Regions from separate parts of the Roseovarius sp. THAF8 genome, predicted to be linked through region 1. Evidence: riboswitches for the same ligand, from Rfam matches in the RefSeq annotation. Region 1 holds a riboswitch; each other region holds the start of a gene.
The links. Region 1 has a riboswitch for thiamine pyrophosphate ahead of thiO (glycine oxidase ThiO). Riboswitches for the same ligand answer to the same signal wherever they lie in the genome.
Positions count from the first base shown of each region.

Region 1 (6,724 bases):
TGAAGAACTGGTTGAAACGGTCCGCGCTCAGGAAATCGTTGTCCGGCACCGCCAGCTGGATACGCATCAACAGCGCCAGCACGCCCGCGCACAGCATGAAGAAAAACGCGGTCAGCGAGTACCACACCCCCACTTCGGTGTTGTTGACCGCCGACCAGTAACGCCAGCCTTTCGGCGTCTCCCAGGCGCGGCGAAGATCCGCCTCGCGCCTGGCCTTCACCTCCGGGTCGGCAGGCGCGTCCAGCATCTCCTCGGTCGGCGGATAGGTGCCCTCGGGCCCTGCGTCGTAAACCTTGCCGCCATCGCCGCGCCGGGCGGTGCCCTGGGGGGTGTCGGTCGCGCTCATTCCAGTCCCCCAAGATAGGCCGCCAGTGCCGACAGGTCTTCCTCCGGCAGATGATCATATCCCGGCATCTCGACCCCCGGCTTGAACTGCGCCGGGTCACGCACCCAGTCGCGCAGCGCGTCTTCGGTCATTGGCAGGATGCCGGCTGCCAGCGAGACGCGCGACACCAAATGCGTCAGGTCCGGGCCCACCTGCCCCTCGGCCTCGGTGCCGCGCACGGCGTGACAGCCGCCACAGCCTTCCGACAGGAACAGCTCTGCCCCGCGCCGTGCCTCCTCGGTCGCCGGTGCCACTGCCGGCGCCGCCTCGCGGTCCAGCCACGCCTCGAACGCCTCGGGCTCCATCACCACGGCGCCGAACGCCATGTAGGCATGGCTTTCGCCACAGAACTCGGTGCATTGGCCGCGGTATTCGCCCGGTTTGGTCGGCTCCAGCGACATCCGCGTCTCGCGCCCCGGAATCATGTCGGTCTTGCCGCCCAGCGCGGGAATCCAGAACGAATGGATCACCCGCTCGGCGTTCAGCGTGATCTCGCTGCGCTGGCCGGTCGGCAGGCGCACCTCGTTGGCCGCCATCACCGGCACCTCCGCCCCCTCGGGCCAATAGGCCACCCGCCACCAGAACTGGTGGCCCGTGACCTCCACCCGCAATCCCTCGCCTTCGTCCCTCTGCCTGGGCATCTCGTTCAGCGCATAGGCCAGCAGGATCGACAGCACGATCACCGGCACCACCACGCCGCCGCCGATGATCAGCGCCTCGGCCGCACGCGCGTTCAGCGGGCGCGGCGCGATCTTCGTCACGAAATAGATCAACCCGTTCAAGGCGACCCACAGCACCACCGCCCCGCCCAGCATCACCCAGAACAGCGTCGCCAGCACCTCGGCGTCTCGCCCCGCCGGGTCCAGCACGGATTGCGGCCCGGTGCATGCGCTCAGCCCGATGACCGAGGCCGCAATCGCCAGCCGCCTCACAACAGGAACCGCGCGATCAAAACCCCGCCGATCACGTAAGGCAGCAGCGCCAGCAGAAATACCACGCCATCCCTTGTCAACATGGCCATGACCAGCAGGCAGACACCTGTGGCCGCGACGGACCCCGAGAACGGAATGAACTCCAAAAACGGCATGGCCAGCCCGGTCATCAGGCAGATCAACTGCGGCACCCAGGTCATCGGGCGATGGAAAAGGAAGGACAGGCGCTGTCCGGTATGGCGCTCTATCCATTGCATGATCGGCAGGATCTGCCGCATCGCGTGGTCCAGCTTGGCACCGTCAATCGTCTTTTTCTTCAACTTTTCGGGCAAATAGAACTTTTTCAGGCCCAAGATCATCTCGGCGGAAAAAAGCGCGATCAGCAACCCGCACACCATCGACACGCCGGGAATGCCCGACAGCGGTGTGGCTGCGATCAGGGCCGGCACAAAGATCAGTGGCAGAATGCCCGCCTGCCCCGCGGCACCGACAATTTCGTCCACGGTAACCTCGGGTCGATCGGCCAGCGACCTGATCCTTGAGATCACATCCGTCAGCGGATGCGCCGTAGGAGCTTCGGCCTCGTGGCTCATGGCATCACGCCCTGCGGTCCGTGAACACGCGAACGCGCACAACCACACGCCGGCACCCATGCGCCGTGCCCGCGCGGTTCACTCGTCCTGCTAGAAAACTGTCCCAGACCCATTGCCCGACTTTCCGTTCCGACGAAGGAACGCCGCAACTGCGCTCAAGTTCCCGGCATACCTGAATAATTGCCGATCGCATGAACCCCGCGCAAAGCCGAGCCTGCAGGCCGGCGCGTCAGCGCCAGACGAACCTGCAGTCGTAGAGCACGCCGAACACACCGCGCTTGCATACGCGAACCCTCTCGGCCTTGCGCTTTGGCTTGGGCTTGGGCTCGGTCCGCTGAAACGCTTCGTATTCGGCCTGGCTTTCTTCCCGCAGCGCGGCCAGCTGCACGTCGTTGAAATAGCCGCTGACGGGAAAGCCGCGCGCCTCCTGCCACGTGGAAATCGCGGTGCGCGTATTCGGCCCGAACACCCCGTCCGCGCCGCCCGGATCGTACTCGACCAAGCGCAGGCGATTCTGGATCTCGCGCCGCTCGTCGCGCGACAGATCCAGTGCGGCCTCAATATCCTCGCTGGCCGACGCCGTCTGATCCACGCGCGCCGTGCCAAGCACGGGCGGCGTCTCGGGCCAACCTGCCGTGTCGAGAACGGCAATCGACGTGACCGCGGCCGGAGTGAATGTCGCCGCGTACGTGGTCTCAACCCCGCTGACGGAATAGGGCGCGCACTCCTCCAGCGCGACAACGGCATCCAGATACAGCCGCCGCTGGACAGCCGATTGCGACTCCGCGCCGACATGTTCGGGGATCCCCAGCAGCAGCCCGGCGCTGTCCAGCACGAACTGCAACCGCACCTCTTCGTCGCTGGCCGCATCGGACGTACCGGCATAGCAGGCCGCCACCTGCTCCACCAGGGACGACGTCGCGGCGGCCGTCTCCGTCTCGGCCGCGCCCGTCGTTCCGGGATCCTCCGCCGCGGCGGGTTCCGTCACCGCAGGCGCATCGCGGTCTGTCTCCGCGCCCATGACGTCGATCCCGGCACCCTCTTGCGACTCCCGGGGTGGGTCCAGCGGGCTGACAGTGGTTGCAGGCGGTTCCGGCAACGGCTCGGCCGTTTCCGTCTGCGCCAACACAGCACCGCCGCCCAGCACCACTACGAAGGCCGAGGCGACATAACCCTTCCAAGGCAGAAACGAGGTACGCGATCCGAACAAAGGAAATCCCTTCCATTACGTCTGGAAAAGAATAACGCCTGCCGCCGCCGAAAGGTCAAGCCGGACGGCAAAATTCGGCCACTGGGCCAGCCCAATGCGCAGCATGTTGCGGAACCCGGCGCCGCAATCGTCTGGTTTCGCATGTTGCAGATTGAAGCAACGTCACGTATCCATGACGCACGAAGCTGCACCGGGGCGCATCGTTCCGGTCCGCAAGTCACATATCATCCGTCGGGGGGCCGCAAAGGGCTGAGAGGTGCACGCACCGACCCGTCGAACCTGATCCGGGCAATACCGGCGTAGGGAACGGGTAGAACGTGCACCGACAGCACTTACCTCTTTTCCGCGTTGGCACGCCCCAAGCAAAGAGGCGCGTCAATGATCCTCAATCCATCCAAGTGCCGGTCAGACGCATCGGCATGACATCCGTGGTCATCATAGGCGCCGGCGTTGCCGGTCTTTGTGTCGCCCGCACCCTGCTGGACCGGGGAGCGAAAGTGACCCTTGTCGATCGTCACGCCGCGCCGGGTCCGCATGCCTGCTCCTGGTGGGCCGGCGGGATGCTGGCGCCCCATTGCGAAGGCGAAAGCGCCGAAGAGGCGGTGGTGCGGCTGGGCTGCGAGGCCGCCGACTGGTGGGAGGCACAGACCGGCGCCGTTGTCCGGCGGCGCGGCTCTCTTGTCGTGTCGCCCGGGCGCGACAAGGCCGATCTCGCCCGCTTTGCACGCCTGACGAGCGGCCACCGCGCCGTCACCGGCCCCGAGATCTCGCAGCTCGAGCCCGACCTCGGCGCCCGTTTCACGCGGGGCCTCTTTTTCGACACAGAGGCGCATCTTTCGCCCCGCGCCGCCCTCGCCGCGCTGCGCGACAGCCTCGCCGCCGATGGCGCGAAGCTCATTCAGGAAGAGGCCGACCCCGAAGCCCATGCGCGGAAGGGTCTGACCATCGACTGCCGCGGCTTTGCGGCGCGCGACCGGCTTGCCGATCTGCGCGGCGTCAAGGGCGAGATGATGATCCTCTCGTGCCCGGACGTGTCGCTCACCCGCCCCGTCCGCGTGCTGCACCCCCGCGTGCCGATCTACGTGGTGCCCCGGGGTGACGGCCTTTACATGTTGGGGGCCACGATGGTCGAAGGCCAGGCGGGCCGGCACGTCACCGCCCGTGCGATGCTGGAACTGCTGGGCACGGCCTATGCGCTCAACCCCGCCTTCGGCGAGGCCGAGGTGGTCGAGATCGGCGTCGACAGCCGCCCCGCCTTTCCCGACAACCTGCCCCGCATCCGCCGCGACGGGAACCTGATCCGGGCCAACGGACTCTACAGGCACGGCTTCCTTCTGGCGCCGGCCCTCGCGCGCATGGTCGCGGACCTGATCCTTCACGACAAGACACCGGAGGTTTCCGATGAGATTGCAGCTTAACGGCACGCCAGTGCACGCCGAGGCCGCCACCCTGGCCGACCTGCTGGACGCCCACGGCTATGGCGACGCCAAGGTGGCGACAGCGGTGAACGGCACGTTCGTGCCCGCATCCCTGCGCGGCGATCACGCTCTGGCGGACGGCGACAGCATCGAGGTTCTGGCCCCGATGCAGGGCGGCTGAGCGATGCGAGATTTCTACGGCACCACGCTGGCCAACGGCTTCATGCTCGGCACCGCGCAATACCCTTCGCCCGCCATCCTGGCCGAGGCGTTCCGGCGCAGCGGCGCCAGCGTCGCCACCGTATCGCTGCGCCGCGAAAGCGGGCAGGACCGCGCCGGACAGGATTTCTGGAACCTGATCCGCGGCCTGGGCGTGCATATCCTGCCCAACACTGCCGGATGCCACAGCGTGAAAGAGGCCGTGACCACCGCCCACATGGCGCGCGAGGTCTTCGACACGCCCTGGATCAAGATCGAGGTCATCGGCGAGGAAGACACACTGCAACCCGATGTCTTCGGCTTGGTCGAGGCCGCCCGCATCCTGACCGAGGACGGGTTTCAGGTCTTTCCCTACACCACCGAGGATCTCGTCGTTGCCGACCGTCTGCTCAACGCGGGCTGCGAGGTTCTGATGCCCTGGGGCGCCCCCATCGGATCGGGGCTGGGCCTGAACAACATCTTCGGCCTGCGCGCGCTCCGGGCGCATTTCCCGGACGTGCCGCTGGTGATCGACGCCGGGCTGGGTCTGCCCTCGCAAGCCACGGCGGCGATGGAACTGGGCTACGACGCGATCCTTCTCAACACCGCCGTGGCCAAGGCGGGCGATCCGGCGGCCATGGCCGAAGCCTTCTCCCTCGCCCTCAGGGCCGGAAAACTGGCGCAGTCCGCCGAGCCGATGGAGCCGCGCGACATGGCCGCCCCCTCCACCCCGGTTCTTGGCAAGGCGTTTCTTGAATGAGACTGGACCGCTTCTACCCCATCTTCGACAGCGCCGACTGGATCGAGCGGCTGGTCCCGCTGGGCATCAAGCTGGTGCAACTGCGCGTCAAGGATGCCGCGCCCGATACGCTGCGCGACCATGTGCTGCGGTCCAGGGCCGTGTGCGCGCGCCACGGCTGCACCCTTGTCGTAAACGACCACTGGCAAGAGGCGATCGACACCGGCTGCAGCTACATCCACCTTGGCCAGGAAGACCTTGATACAGCTGACATATCCGCCATCCGCGATGCCGGCCTGCGCCTCGGCATAAGCACCCATGACAGGGCCGAACTCAAACGCGCCCTTGCGCTCGATCCCGACTACATCGCCTTGGGTCCGATCTATCCCACCATCCTGAAAAAGATGAAATGGCACGAACAGGGCCTCGACCGTCTGACCCAGTGGCGCGGCCTGATCGGCGACCTGCCCCTGATCGCCATCGGCGGCCTTTCGGTGGAACGCGCGCCCGGCGCCTTCGAGGCAGGCGCAGACGTGGTGGCCGCGGTCACCGACATCACGCTCAACGACGCCCCCGAAACCCGGGTGCGCGCCTGGCTGGCGGCGACGCGATGACCCGCTATGCCCGCCAGACCTGCCTGCCCGGCATGGGCGAGGCCGGACAGGCCGCGCTGAAGGCGGCGCATGTGCTTGTGGTCGGGGCTGGCGGATTGGGCGCCCCGGCGCTGCAATACCTGGTGGGCGCGGGGATCGGACGGCTGACCCTGGTGGATGGCGACACGGTTTCCCTGGGCAACCTGCACCGCCAGACACTCTTTCGCGAAGACGACATCGGCAGGCCCAAGGTCGAGGCCGCGCATGACACGTTGCGCCGCCTCAATACCGACTGCCGCATTGCCCCCCTTGCCCGCCCGCTCGATCCCGCCAATGCGCCCGACCTCGTGGCGCAGGCCAGCCTGGTGCTCGATTGCGCCGACAGTTTCGCGGTCAGCTACATCCTCTCCGACACGTGCCTTGCCGCCGGCGTGCCCCTTGTCAGCGCCTCCGTGCTGGGCGTTTCGGGCTATGTCGGCGGCTTCTGCGGCACCGCGCCCTCGCTGCGCGCCGTGTTTCCCGATCTTCCCGACCGCGCCGCCACCTGTGCCACGGCGGGCGTGATGGGGCCGGTGGTGGGCATGATCGGCGCGGCGCAGGCCCAGATGGCGCTGGCCTGCCTCACCGGGCAGACTCCGTCCCCGCTGGGCCATCTG
Region 1 covers NZ_CP045410.1:3,629,801-3,636,524, reverse strand. The annotation lists gene ctaD (cytochrome c oxidase subunit I) at 1-247, opposite strand, end outside; gene coxB (cytochrome c oxidase subunit II) at 343-1,317, opposite strand; gene FIU85_RS17710 (exopolysaccharide biosynthesis protein) at 1,314-1,910, opposite strand; gene FIU85_RS17705 (peptidoglycan-binding protein) at 2,140-3,120, opposite strand; TPP riboswitch at 3,343-3,443, shown strand; gene thiO (glycine oxidase ThiO) at 3,540-4,538, shown strand; gene thiS (sulfur carrier protein ThiS) at 4,522-4,719, shown strand; gene FIU85_RS17690 (thiazole synthase) at 4,723-5,496, shown strand; gene FIU85_RS17685 (thiamine phosphate synthase) at 5,493-6,089, shown strand; gene FIU85_RS17680 (HesA/MoeB/ThiF family protein) at 6,086-6,724, shown strand, end outside.

Region 2 (6,724 bases), 300 kb from region 1:
TCCCGGCCAGCTTGCCGCCATTCAGCAGCACGTCATTGGGCCATTTCAGCGCAAAGCCCAGGGGCCGTCCCGTCGCCGCGACAAAGGCGTCGTACAGCGCCAGCGACGCCACGAAGGACCGCAGGGCCACCTGGTCGGCGCTTTCTGTGGGCCGCATCACCAGCGTCGCCGCGAAGTTGCCCTCCGGGTTGGCCCAGGGCCGCCCGCGCCGCCCCCGCGCCGCCGTCTGGTGGCGGGCCAATATCCACTCCGGCCCTTGCAGGTTGGGCGCAATCCGCGCCGCCTCGGCATTGGTGCTGTCCACCTCGTCCAGCACCCGCCGCCCGTATCCTTCTGGCCACGGCTCTTTCATCGTTCGAAAAATACTCCCGCCGGAGAGGCATCCTTGTTGCGCCATACGTTCCCACCGCGTGTCATTGGAATAGATTTTCCTTTCATCGTAATAATTTAGTGTTTCCGCAGGTCCCCTTATGACCCGGGAAGTCCCACGTTAGAACGTATATAAAACGGAGGATATCATCATGGCAAAATCAAATCAGGCGGGCTTTGCGACGGGCTGTGCCTGTGGCTTTACAACCGCCTGACGGCGGGTCCCTTTGGATCTTTCGCTTTTAGTTCTGGGGACGCCAACGCGAGATGGGTCTTGGGTCGTATACAAGCATCAGTCTCGCCGAAGCAAGAATGCAAGCCGAACTCGCACGTCAACAGTACTGAGGGAGGTAGACCCGATCGAGCAGCGCCAATGAAATCGCCAACAATCGAATATTACTGACGGTCGCCTCGGGCGCATTGCATTGGAAGCGAACTGGATGACCTGATCCACAGGCGCGGTTAGACCAAGAGGGTGCAACAAGAGAACCTTCCAGTTCTCGAACGGCGCGACTGATCGTGGATTGCTGTAACTCCAACTCGAGCGCTGCAGGTTCAACCGAGGAGGAACGCAACGCCGACCGACAGAACAAGCATGATAGCGAATACGATATTGATTGCACGTCCCACGCTCGGATCTTCCAGGAAGCGGGAGAATGTGCTCCCGAATACGAGCCAGGCAGTATTCACGACCGCGGCCATGAAGGCCAACGCGATGAACTTCAAGAACGTGTCAAGCAAGAGGTGCTCGGGCGTGATCGAGTATCCGGCGTACACGGCGCCGATCGCCGCGTAGGCTTTGGGGTTGGCCACGGCAAGGCCGAGGCCCGGTAGAAACGACCCTATGACTACGCCCGAACGACCACCGGCGCCAGTTGGCGCTTGCCCGACAGGCGCCGTCGCGATCTTCCACGCCAGGTAAAGAATATAGGCCACCGCAGCAATGCGGAGGACCACCAGCAACCAGGCCTCGGAAGACATGACCCCGGTCACGCCGGTCGCGATGATCGCCAGCACCACGATGGTTCCAAGTATTATGCCCATGAGATACGGCAGGGCGTTCCAAAACCCGAATGCAGCGCCCAGACTCGCCAAGCTGATCGTGGCCGGCCCCGGGCTGCCCATGAGCGGCAGGGCGGCCGCGATGAGTATCAGGGTATTTCCGATCATCTTGGTTCTGGCCCTTAAGCTCTCCTTCGACTGCCGCAAAATCGCGTCCTGCCGGAGAGCATCCTCTTGAACGGTAGGGTATCCAAGGCTATGACTTAAGAAAATCAAATAGATCGAAACCCTATAATTCGAGAATCGGAACCAATGCCAAGCTTTGACATGGACGCGCTCCGTACGGTCGTCGTTGGCTCGGATCTGGGAAGCTTCGCGCGCGCTGCCGTGCAACTCGGCCGCTCGCAATCCGCCGTCAGCATGCACCTCAAGAAGCTGGAACAGCAGGCGGGCACAACTCTGTTCGTTCGCAAGGGACGCGGCCTCGTGCCGACCGAAGCGGGCGAGGCTTTCATCGCCTATGCCCGGCGTATCGTCGCGCTGAACGACGAAGCCGCGCTCTCGGTCGGCGCGGCGGCAGGCAAGGCCTCCGTGCGACTCGGCCTGCCGCAGGATTTCTTCGATGACGTGATGCCTGCGACACTCGGCAGGTTCGGACAGGACGTGGAAAACGTGCATGTCGACGTGCAGGCCGGGGAAAACCACAGGCTCGCCGAAGAGGTCCGTGCCGGGCGCATCGACGCCGCGATCGCCTTTTTCCGGCCCGGCAGCCCGACCGAAGGCGAAACCCTGTGCGAATGCCCCATGCACTGGCTGGCGCATCGCGATCTGCCGGAGGTCGCCGTTGCCGCCCCCCTCCCCCTCATCATGTTCAACCACCCCTGCCTGTTTCGGCAGGCCACGCTTGCCACGCTTGACCACAGCCGGACGCGCTGGCGCGCCGCGCTCACCACGCCCAGCCTGCCCGCCGTCTGGGCCGGCCTGCGCAGTGGTCTGGGCATAGCCGTGCGCACGGATCACGGCAGGCCGGAGGATATCGCCTGTCTCGGCTCGGAGCTTGGCCTGCCGGAGTTGCCGAATATCGAGGTGCGCCTGTTGCGGGCGCCAAACCTGTCGCGTTTTGCCGAAAGACTTGCGCAAGTGCTGCGGGAAGAGACCCTCAGGCATCTGGACCCGGCAATTTACAGCGCGGGAGGCGTTGATTTCGTGCACCATCCTGATAGGCTCGGAACCACCTAGGGGTGTCCCGACAAGGGGCTGAGATATCGCTGGCGCTTCGGTCGCAGGATCGTTGGGCAGCGCGGTGACCCTTTGAACCTGATCCGGATCATGCCGGCGAAGGGACAGGATCGCAGCGCTCTCTTGCCCTTGCCGGCCTCAGCATGACGAGGCCGCCTTGCCATCTCCATCGACAGTCCCCCGCCCGATTTCGGCGACCATCGCCGCCGTCATACGCGACAACCAGGTCCTTCTTGTTCGCCGCGCAAATCCGCCCGACGCGGGACGATGGGGATTTCCGGGCGGAAAGATCGACCACGGCGAAACGCTGTTCGAGGCCGCAACCAGAGAACTGTCGGAGGAAACCGGCGTTTCCGCCGAGCCGCTCCGCGTGTTCACCGCAGTTGACGCGTTTGACCTCGGCCCCGCCGGCACCCTGCGCCGGCATTTCATCCTGATCGCCGTGCTGTTCCGATGGACGGCGGGAGAGCCGGTTGCAGGGGACGACGCGCTGGAGGCGCGTTGGGTAGATCTTAAAGCCCTCAAGGGAACCAGCCTCGCCCTGAGCCTCGATGTGGCCGAGGTCGCGCATGAGGCCGCCGCCTTGATGTCAGAGGTGCCGTCATGATTGCCAATGTCCTGACCATCGCGGGCACCGACCCCTCAGGCGGCGCAGGCATCCAGGCCGATATCAAGGCCATGTCCGCGCTTGGCGCCTATGCCTGTTCCGCCATCACCGCGGTGGTCGCGCAGAACACACAAGGTGTTCGCTGCTTCCAGGCGCTGGACCCCGATTTCGTCGCCGCCCAGATCGACGCGGTACTGGACGACGTGCGCGTCGACGCGGTGAAGATCGGGATGATCGCAAATGCCGGGATTGCCGAGGCGGTGGCCGACAGGCTGAGCCATCACGGGGCAGACAACATCGTGCTCGATCCGGTGATGGTCGCGAAGAGCGGCCATGCCCTGCTCGACCCTGAAGCGGTCTCGGCCGTGCGCGAGGCGCTCGTGCCGCTGGCCCGCGTCATCACCCCGAATCTGCCCGAAGCCGCCGTGTTACTGGGCCGCGAAGACGACTGGACCGCCGAGACGATGCAAGCCGCCCTGCCCGAGCTCATGGCACTTGGCTCCGATTACGTGCTGCTCAAGGGCGGGCATCTGAAGGGCGAGCACAGCACCGACCTGCTGGCCGGACCCGAGGGCACCCGGGCACTGAAGGCCCTGCGCATCACAACGACCAACGATCATGGCACCGGCTGCACCCTCTCCTCGGCCATCGCCGCGCTTCTGCCGCATCACGACATGCCCGAGGCAGTGGCCCGCGCCAAGGCCTATCTGCACGCCGCGCTTGCCCAAAGCGACACGCTGAACGTGGGCCACGGTCACGGGCCGGTGCATCACTTCCATGCGCTCTGGGCGTCAGGCGCCTAGGGTGTCGATCCTGTTCCTGAGCGGCAGGCGGCGGCCTCTGGGTCCAGCTGTCCGCAGATGGCCGAAACCACGGCGACGCCCCGCGCGCCTGGGCTGAAGGCCAGCGCGGATTTCAGCGCGCGCGCCGTCTCGATCATCCGGGCGGTGTCTGCCGCCCTGTCGCGGAAGCGCACCACCATCGCCCCCGGCGCAGAGCCCCCGGGTGAGAGGCGGCAGGCTGCTGGTGAAATGCAGAGTCTTCAACCTCTGCAGCAAACTCACATATCCGAATATTGAAACCCACGGTTTCATTCATTTCGTTATTCAGAATGATTGAGCTCGGCTAGCTTGGGTCCCGCGGAAACGGGAGACAGTCATGGCATCAGGAGAACAAATCGGCTTCATCGGCTTGGGCACCATGGGCGAACCTATGGCGCTGAACCTGCGCCGCGCCGGACAGTCCCTGATGGTCTGGAACCGGACGGCGGAACGAACCGCCCCGTTGAGAGAGGCCGGGGCCAAGGTGGCAGCCGATGTGGACGACCTCTTCGCCCAATGCACCACGGTGCTTCTGATGCTGGAAAACGAGGCCGCGACCGATGCCGTTCTGGGCCGCGACACCGAGGCTTTCACGCATCGTGTCGCCGGGCATTGCATCGTGTCGATGGGCACGACCTCCGCGAAATACTCCCAGGGCTTGTCACAGGATATCGCCGCCGCCGACGGCCGCTTTGTCGAGGCGCCGGTCTCTGGTTCTCGAAAGCCGGCGGAGGCAGGTCAACTCGTCGGCATGCTGGCCGGACCTCCCGAGGAGGTCGAACGCCTGCGCCCCATGCTCTCGCCGATCTGCAAACAGCTCTTCGACTGCGGCACCGTACCCGGCGCCCTGCAAATGAAACTTGCGGTCAATACCTTCCTGATCACCATGGTCACCGGCCTTGCCGAAGCCGCGCATTTCGCGGCGCGCCACGGGCTCGACATGGACCGCTTCGCCGACATCCTCAATGCCGGGCCGATGGCCAGCGACGTCTCCCGCGTGAAGATCGACAAGCTGCGCATCCAGGATTTCAGCCGTCAGGCCGGTATCTCGGACGTGCTGAAAAACAGCCGTCTGGTCTTGGAAGCTGCAAGAGCCGCCGGCACTGCCTCCCCCCTGATGAACGTCTGCGAGGCGCTCTATGCCGAAACCGAGGCCATGGGCCGCGATGAGGATGACATGATCGCGGTGGTCCAGGCTATCGAAGCACGCATCAGGCGGTCCGCTTCCTGATACAAAAGCGTTGGGACATCATTGCGTCCGCGCGGCACGATATTGCAACCGCAACAGGGGCCGGGAATGTACACACCATCGCATTTTGAAGAGACCGATCCTGCGGCGATCCGTGAGATACTCGATACAGCGCCACTGGCCTGTATCGTGGCGCAGACGGAAGAAGGATTGTTGGCAAACCACATGCCGTTGCTCCGGGCCCCGGACGGATCACTGGTCGGCCATGTCGCACAGGCAAATGCCATGCACCGGATGATTGCCGAGGAGCAAGAGGTTCTGGCCATATTCCGTGGTCCAGACGCCTACATCTCACCGAACTTCTTTCCAAGCAAGGCCGACCATCACCGCCACGTTCCGACCTGGAACTATCAGGCGGTACATATCTGCGGGACCATTTCGTTCCAGCACGACGAACAGGCCAAACGTGCAGCCGTGGGTCTTCTGACGCGCACGCACGAGCGAAAGCTGAACGGCGAGAATGCTTGGCGCATGGCAGATGCGCCGCAAGACGACATGCAGGGGATGCTGGAAAGCATCGTCGCATTCCGAATAACGGCAAGCCGGACACTCGCGAAATCGAAGATCAGCCAGAACCGCGAAGAGCGAGATTATCTTGGCGCGGTTGCCGGGCTCAGGGCTACCGGGAAGCCCACCATGGCAAACCTGATGGCGGAACGGTCCCGGAAAACGGACGAGGACACCTGAAACGTCAATTGGCGAGCAGGCAACCGCGTTCGAGATGCTGCCACCGGTGCAGTCGTGCTTGGATGACTTCGCTGTGACGACTGCGACTTGGCTAAGAGCGTGACAAAGCAGACATAGAACGTCAGAACCGACCGACTGTTGGCGCACTCAATTGCTGCTTTACAGCGTCCAGGTCGCCAAGCACCCAAAGCTTGGAGAGCTTGCCGTCCGATATTCCAAAAAAAGCGGAGCCCGCCCATTCAATGTCTTTGCCGGTACAACTAACTCCGAAAAAGTCAGACTGATGTGTTCCTCGAAAAATCATACGGGCAGCCGCCCTGTCATCAATGCAGACTAAGTCCTTAATGATGCAAGTATAGTTTCCAAGCGCCTTGTGGACGGCTTCAACGTATTCAAGAAAGCCGCCGATGCCGAGCTTTTCAGGTCCAAGCGAACCACGAAATCTGAAATCAGTTGAAATTATCTCATGCGCCACCCGGAAGTCGCGCTTGTTCCACACGTCGTTGTAGAAACTCTCGACCAGTTGGTTTGATGTCGCTGTCATCTCTGCAGACCAAGATCAAAAATAATCCAAGGTTCAACCTTCCCGACAAGCTCTAACGCGTCACCGCCATGACCGCGCTACCGCCGATCATGAACCCGCCGCCAGCGTAGCCCATGCGGCGACGCGCGCGCCGACTGTCAAAGAGCCGACCCGCCCGCTCCGCGATCAGCGCATACCCGGCCAGCAACACCACGACAACGAGGCTG
Region 2 covers NZ_CP045410.1:3,927,511-3,934,234, reverse strand. The annotation lists gene FIU85_RS19330 (biotin--[acetyl-CoA-carboxylase] ligase) at 1-352, opposite strand, end outside; gene FIU85_RS19325 (LysE family translocator) at 925-1,539, opposite strand; gene FIU85_RS19320 (LysR substrate-binding domain-containing protein) at 1,699-2,610, shown strand; TPP riboswitch at 2,599-2,733, shown strand; gene FIU85_RS19315 (NUDIX hydrolase) at 2,768-3,217, shown strand; gene thiD (bifunctional hydroxymethylpyrimidine kinase/phosphomethylpyrimidine kinase) at 3,214-4,020, shown strand; gene FIU85_RS19305 (hypothetical protein) at 4,017-4,193, opposite strand; gene FIU85_RS19300 (NAD(P)-dependent oxidoreductase) at 4,376-5,269, shown strand; gene FIU85_RS19295 (FMN-binding negative transcriptional regulator) at 5,336-5,974, shown strand; gene FIU85_RS19290 (ester cyclase) at 6,096-6,518, opposite strand; gene FIU85_RS19285 (LysE family translocator) at 6,571-6,724, opposite strand, start outside.
Region 2: it holds a riboswitch for thiamine pyrophosphate, as region 1 does, so the genes downstream of both, FIU85_RS19315 (NUDIX hydrolase) here and thiO (glycine oxidase ThiO) in region 1, are expected to answer to the same signal.

Region 3 (6,724 bases), 1.1 Mb from region 1:
GCGGGGCATGCGCGGTGCCGTCGGCGACGAGGATGGCCTGTTCGGTGATGCGCCGGGCGTCCTCTGGCGCGTGGGAGATCATCAGGAAGGTCGCGCCGGTTTCGCGGGCGATCTCTGCGACGAGGTCGAGCATCTCCATCCGCAGCGCCGGGCCAAGCGCGGCGAAGGGTTCATCCAGCAGGAGCAACGGCTTGTCCTGCAGCATGACGCGGGCGAGGGCCGCGCGGCTGCGCTGGCCGCCCGACAGTTCGCCGGGTTTGCGGGCGTCCATGTCCGCCAGGCCGACGCGGTCCAGAGCCTGGGTCACGCGGCTCCTGTCGGCGGGCGGCAGGCGCAGGTTGGGTGAGAGGCCAAGGCCGACGTTCTGCGCCAGTGTCAGGTGCGGGAAAAGGTTGTCCTCCTGAAACAGCATGGCGACGGGGCGGGCTCCGGGGGCTTGATTGGTGATGTCGACGCCGTGCCAGGTCATGTGCCCCTCTGCCAAGGGCAGGAATCCCGCGATGCCTTCGAGCAGGGTGGACTTGCCGGCGCCCGAGGGGCCGATGACGGCGACGGTCGCGCGTTCCGGCACGGTCAGGTCGGCGGCCAGCGTGAAGCCGCCGTTGCGGATGGTGGTGGCGTCAAGTTTCAGCATGGCGGTGCCCCCCACGGTCGAGCAGCCAGAAGACCCCGAAGGACAGGATCAGCAGCAGGAAGGAGGCGGCGGCTGCGGCCTCCATCTGGTAGGAGCCCATGAGGCGGTAGATCTGCAAGGGCAGGGTGGCCACGTCGGGATCGGCAAAGAGCGTGATGACGCCGAGATCGCCCATCGAGAGGGCGGCGGCCAGTCCGGCGGCAAAGCCGATCTGCGGGCGCAGGCGGGGCAGCAGGACATGGCGCAGGAAGGGCAGCCCGGCCATGCCGAGCGAGAGGCCGAGGCGGCCTTGGCGCGCCACGATGTCGCGGGCGCGGGGCACGAGAATGCGCAAGGCGAAGGGCAGCACGGTGATGGCGTTGACCAGCGCGGTGACGGGCAGGGCGAAGGCCTGCGGATTGGCGTAGGGCCGGATCGCGATGAAGAGCCCGGTGCCGATCACCAGCGGCGACGCGGCGAGGCCCAGGAGGCCTGCGATTTCCACCATACGACCCCGTCCGGTTGCGATGGCGGTGGCCATGGGCAGCGCCATGCAGAGCAGCAGGGCCGTGCTGAGCATCGCGACGCCAAGCGAGGTGAGCGCGGCGGTCCAGACCTGGCCCGGCATGTCGGCAAAGCCGGGCAGGCCCGACAGCGCGATGGCCATGAGCGGCACGAGCAGGAAGACTGCCGCCACACATATGAACAGCGCGTCAACCCACCGTGCGGTGGTCGTTTTTCCGTCGAACCGGCGCAAACCGCGATCGAAGCCCGAGCCGAACCCTTCGCCGCGCGCCAGCCAGAGGGCGATGCCACCGGCGAAAACCGTCAGGCCAAGCTGCACGGCGGACAAGAGCGCGGCCCGCCCAAGATCGAAGTCAAACCTGAACGCTTGGTAAATGGCGAGTTCTATCGTGGTCGCCCGCGGCCCGCCGCCGAGGGTGAGGGCGACGGCAAAGCTGGTGAGGCAGATGGCGAAGATCACGGTGAAGGCGCCGGGGATCAGGCGCAGGAGCATCGGCAGTTCGATCACCCGGAACATCGACCAGCCGTCGATGCCCAGAAGCGCGGCAAGGCGGAAGCGTTCGGCGGGGATTTCCTGCCAGCCTTGCAGGACAAGGCGGGTGGCCAGGGGCAGGTTGAAGAACACATGCGCGAGGACGACGCCGTGCAGCCCGTAGATCTGCACCGGGGGCAGGCCGAGCGTGCCCAGGGCCGCACTGACCCAGCCGCCGCGGCCGAAGACCTCGATCAGGCCCAGCACGGCGACGATCACGGGCAGGATGAACGGGGCGCCCAGCAGCGCGATCAGCAGGCTGCGGCCCCGGAACCGGCGGCGGGCGAGGGCGCGCGCGACGGGGACGGCCAGCAGCACCGAGAAAAGCGCCGAGAGCGTCGCCTGCACCAGCGTGAAGCGCAGGGCGGCCCAGTCGGCGGCGGTGAAGCCGCGCCCGGTTTCGGCGCGCAGGGCCACGGCCAGGAGCGCGCCGAAGATGAGCACCGCCACGAGGGCGGCGGCGCTCCATCCCGGTCTGGCGCTTAGCGGCTGAGCGCGTTCAGCCATTCGTCGAGCGCGGCATCGCGGGCGGCGGCGGCCTCTTCGGCGCTGAGAAGCAGGGATTTTTCCGGTTGCACGAGTGTCTCGAACCCGTCGGGCAGGCCGTCGTCAAGTTGCACGGCGGGGTACATCCAGTTGGTCGTCGGAATGACCGACTGGAAGTCCTGGGTCAGCATGAACGCGAGGAACTGGTTGGCCAGCTCCGGCTGATCGGTGGAGGCCAGTTTGCCGGCCACCTCGACCTGCATGTAATGGCCTTCGTCGAAGGTGGCGGCGGTCTTGGTGTCGTCCTCTTCGGCGATCAGGTGATAGGCGGGCGAGGTGGTGTAGGACAGCACCATGTCGGCCTCGCCTTCGAGGAAGAGGCCGTAGGCTTCGGTCCAGCCCTTGGTGACGGTGACGATGTTGTCCGAGAGCCCCTCCCAGATCGCCGGGGCCTCGTCGCCATAGGCGGTCTTGACCCACATCAGCAGGCCGAGGCCGGGGGTCGAGGAACGGGGATCCTGGATGACGATAGAGGTGTCGCTGTCGGCCAGGGCCCTGAAATTGCTGGGTGCGTCCATGTCGGTGTCGTGCACGAATGCGAAATAGCCCCAGTCGTAGGGCAGGAAGACAGGGTCGTCCCAGGTGATGGGCAGGTCGAGGTCGGGGGTCATGCCATGCTGGGCGAAGAGGCCGGTGTCCTTGGCGGCGGCGGTCAGGTTGGTGTCGAGGCCCAGGACGATGTCGGCGTCGGTATTTTCTCCCTCGAGCCGGACGCGGGCCAGCAGGGCGGCGCCGTCCTCGACGCCGACGAGATTGAGGTCGCAGTTGCAGGTGGCCTCGAACGCCTTTTCGATCTGCGGGCCGGGGCCCCATTCGGCGACGAAGCTGTCATAGGTGTAAACGGTCAGTTCGGGCGTCTGGCCTGACTCCTGCGCCACGGCGGACGTGGCGGCAGTCAGGAATCCCGCAGTCAAAACAAGGTGTTTCATGGCATCCTCCGTTCCGGTGGAGGGTGCGGCGCGATGCGGCTGCATGACCTTCCCTCCGCCGGTTTCAGCCGGTTCAGGTTCAACGGGTTCGCGATCTGCATCTCAGTCGCCGGGCCGGGCCGGGCGACACCCCGAGGTTTCAACAGGAACCTAGGGGCAAGCCGGGGTCGGGACAAGGTGAATCGGCGAATCGGAAGGTTAAGGCGTTGGGAATCGCCGAAAACGGCATGTCGGTACCCGTGTCGGTATCCGGGTGGTATCGCGACGGTGCGATTTTCGCCGGGGCACCGGGTTGACGCACCGCGCGGCGTTGTGGCGGTCGAGAGCGGGCTGACGGCCCGAAACGGCCGGTGAGGTCCCGGGTCGAGCCCGGGACGCGTGGGTTACATTTCGACGATCGGGGCGACCTCGACGCTGCCCTTGCCGCCATCGAGGATCGGGCAGCCGCGGGCGATCTCGCAGGCCTCGGCGTCATCCGCGGCCTCGACGATGGAATAGCCCGAGAGGGGATTGGACCCGCCATTGTCGGCGATGCCGTCGATGCTGACGGTTTTGGACATGCCGACGGGGTTGCCGGGGTCGATGAGCTTGCCGCCGAGGCCGCCGAGCCAGCTTTCCCAGGCGGTCATCGCCTTGAGCCCCTCTTCTTCGGTCTCGGGCCGGCCGCCGCCGTGATAGGCGAGGATGTACTTGGGCATGTGTCGGTCTCCTTTCAGGGGTCAGTGGGGTTGGCTTTGCAGGTGGCGGGCGAGGCGGACCAGCGGGCCGCTTGTCCAGCCGGTTTCGTGGCGCGCGGCGCGGTCGTCGTCGGGCAGGTCGCGGTGGTCGATGGTCAGCCGGGCGCCGTCCCGCGTGGGCGTGACGGTGAAGGTGACGTGGCTTTCGGGGGCGCGCATGCCCTCGGGCAGGTGCCATGTCCAGGTGAAGCCGACGCTGTGCGGCGGGTCGACATGCGTGACGTTGCCCGACATGCGGTAGCGGTTGCCGTCGGAATCCAGCATCTCGGAGTGCCAGGGGCCTTCGCGGGTGAAATCGAGAGCCGTGTCGGGCAGGCTCATACCGTCATGGCCCCACCATTCCAGCACTTCGGCCCGTGCGGTGATGGCGCGGAACAGGCGTTCGGGCGTGACGGGGAAGTCGCGGGTGATGCGGACGTCGGCCATCCGTCAGTCCCGCTCTTCGAGGGCGAGGTGGGTGGCGAGGCGGTCCATCGACGCCTGCCAGAAGGCGCGGTGATCGAGCGTCCAGTCGGCGATGGAATTCAGCGCTTCGGGGCGGACGGAATAGAGCCGGCTGGTGCCCTGGATGCGCTGCTCGACGAGCCCCGCCTGCCGCAGCACCTTGAGGTGGCGGGACATGGCCGGGGCGCTGATATGGGCCTGTTCGACGAGACGACCGGCGGGCAGTTCGCCCTCGGCCATCAGGCGCTCGACCACGGCAAGACGGGTCGGGTCGGAGAGGGCCGCGAAGGTGTTGGTCAGGTGGGTCATGACGTATAATTAACAGATAGGTTAATTAACGTAAAGATGAAATGGCGCAACGATGCGTGGGCTTTCGCCCACCCTACAGGATCTGGAAATCGTTGCAGTCGTAACCTTGCAGGTAAAGCAGCGCGGTGAGGTCGCCGTGGTTGATGCGCAGATCGCATTGGGCGGCGACCGAGGGCTTGGCGTGAAGCGCGACGCCGCTGCCGGCGCGGGCGAGCATCCCGAGGTCGTTGGCACCGTCGCCCACCGCCAGCACGTCGATGTCCGAGATGTTGAGGCGGGTGGTGATGTCGGCAAGTGCCTGCACCTTGGCCTCGCGCCCGAGGATGGGGCGGGCGACGTCGCCGGTGAGCTTGCCATCCTCGACAAGCAGCGTGTTGGCGCAGTTCTCGTCGAAGCCGAGCAGCGTGGCGACATGCGAGGTGAAGGCGGTGAAGCCGCCCGAGACGAGGGCGGTATAGGCACCGTGGGCCTTCATCGTGGCGAGCAGGGTGGCGCCGCCGGGCATGAGGGTGATGCGGGTGTCTAGCACCTCGGCGATGACGTCTTCGGGGAGATCCCTGAGCAGGGCGACACGTTCCAGAAGGGCACCCTCGAAATCGAGTTCGCCGTTCATGGCGCGGGCGGTGATGTCCTTGACATGCGCGCCGACGCCGGCCTCTTCGGCCAGTTCGTCAATGCACTCCTGCTGGATCATGGTGCTGTCCATGTCGGCCAGCAGCATCCGCTTTCGGCGATTCTCGGACGGTTGGACCACAAGGTCGGTGCGCAGGGTTTGCAGGTTGTCCCAGACCTCCCACCGGTTGTCGGGCAGGGCGGCCATGTCGAACTCCGCCGCCTCGTCGGGCGAGAGCCAGCGGGCCTCGAACCCGCCCCAGGCATTGCGCAGGTTCTCGACCAGGGCGGGGTCGAGCGTGCCCGGAGGCGCGATGAGGGTGGTGGTGAACATGGGGTATCTCCGCGCTGCGCTGTGGATGCGGGCATAGCGCAGGTTGGGGTGGGGTTCTAGGTGTGGGGACGCAATCGCGGGTCACGCATGGCAGAAGGTGCGAACAAGGCCGTGGCACCTGCCGGGAGGGGCGCGTGGGTTTTCACCCACCCTACGACAGGGCGAGCAAGGTCTGCATGCCGTGTCACCGGATGACGGATGCCAGTGTTTCCAAAACCGCAACATTATGCTAAGGCTGAACGTACTACTTTTTGAATACACTTTTTTTGAAGTCATTTTTTTATTCAATGGATTTCGATCATGGAATTGTTTTCCCTGATTTCGCAAAGCCGTATTTCCGATTTCGTGGACCTGTTCGGGGTGCTCGGTGTCACGATCTACCTTGCGTCATATTTCGCCCTGCAAATCGGCCTGATCCGGGGTCAGGGGTTCACCTATCCGTTCCTGAACATTCTTGCCGCCGGATCGGTGCTTTATAGTCTTCAGACCAATTTCAACCTGTCGGCGGCCCTGATCCAGATCAGCTTTATCGCCATCAGCACGATCGGACTGCTGCGCAACTGGCTTTCGGATTACCTGTTGTTCCTGAAGGAGGACGAGAAGCTTCTGCTTGCCAGCAAGTTTCCCGACCTCAGGGGGTTCCGGGCGCGCCGGCTTCTTGAATCGGGGCATTGGAAGCATCTGCCGGCCGGCACCGTGCTGACACGCGAGGGGAAGATATCGGGGGAGTTGTTCTATATCGCGTCGGGCGCCGTGACGGTCTATTCCGAAGACACGTGTCTTTTCCGGTACGAGAGAGACGTGTTCATCGGCGAGATTTCATGTCTGTCGGGGCAGCCGTCGACGGCCACCACCATCGTGGCCGAAGCGGCATACGCGTTCTGTATCAGCAGTGCCAAGATCAGAAAGATCGCCCGGCGCGACAGCGAGATCAGGCGGCACCTCGACAATTGCTTTTCTCGTGAGATCCGGCAGAAGGTGCTTCAGAAGCACGTCAACTTTCGCAATATCGTGCGCCGCCAGCCGATGGAGACGGCAGGCGGTGTTGCTTTGCCCGAAGCGCATGACCGGTTGTGCGGGTGACGAAGTTTCCGATGATAGTCGCCCGGGGTCGCTTTCAGCACGTAAACCGCCGCGCAAAGG
Region 3 covers NZ_CP045410.1:2,515,066-2,521,789, forward strand. The annotation lists gene FIU85_RS12315 (ATP-binding cassette domain-containing protein) at 1-634, opposite strand, end outside; gene FIU85_RS12320 (thiamine/thiamine pyrophosphate ABC transporter permease ThiP) at 621-2,177, opposite strand; gene thiB (thiamine ABC transporter substrate binding subunit) at 2,153-3,145, opposite strand; TPP riboswitch at 3,179-3,289, opposite strand; gene FIU85_RS12330 (YciI family protein) at 3,529-3,843, opposite strand; gene FIU85_RS12335 (SRPBCC domain-containing protein) at 3,865-4,308, opposite strand; gene FIU85_RS12340 (helix-turn-helix transcriptional regulator) at 4,312-4,635, opposite strand; gene serB (phosphoserine phosphatase SerB) at 4,709-5,581, opposite strand; gene FIU85_RS12350 (Crp/Fnr family transcriptional regulator) at 5,882-6,664, shown strand.
Region 3: it holds a riboswitch for thiamine pyrophosphate, as region 1 does, so the genes downstream of both, thiB (thiamine ABC transporter substrate binding subunit) here and thiO (glycine oxidase ThiO) in region 1, are expected to answer to the same signal.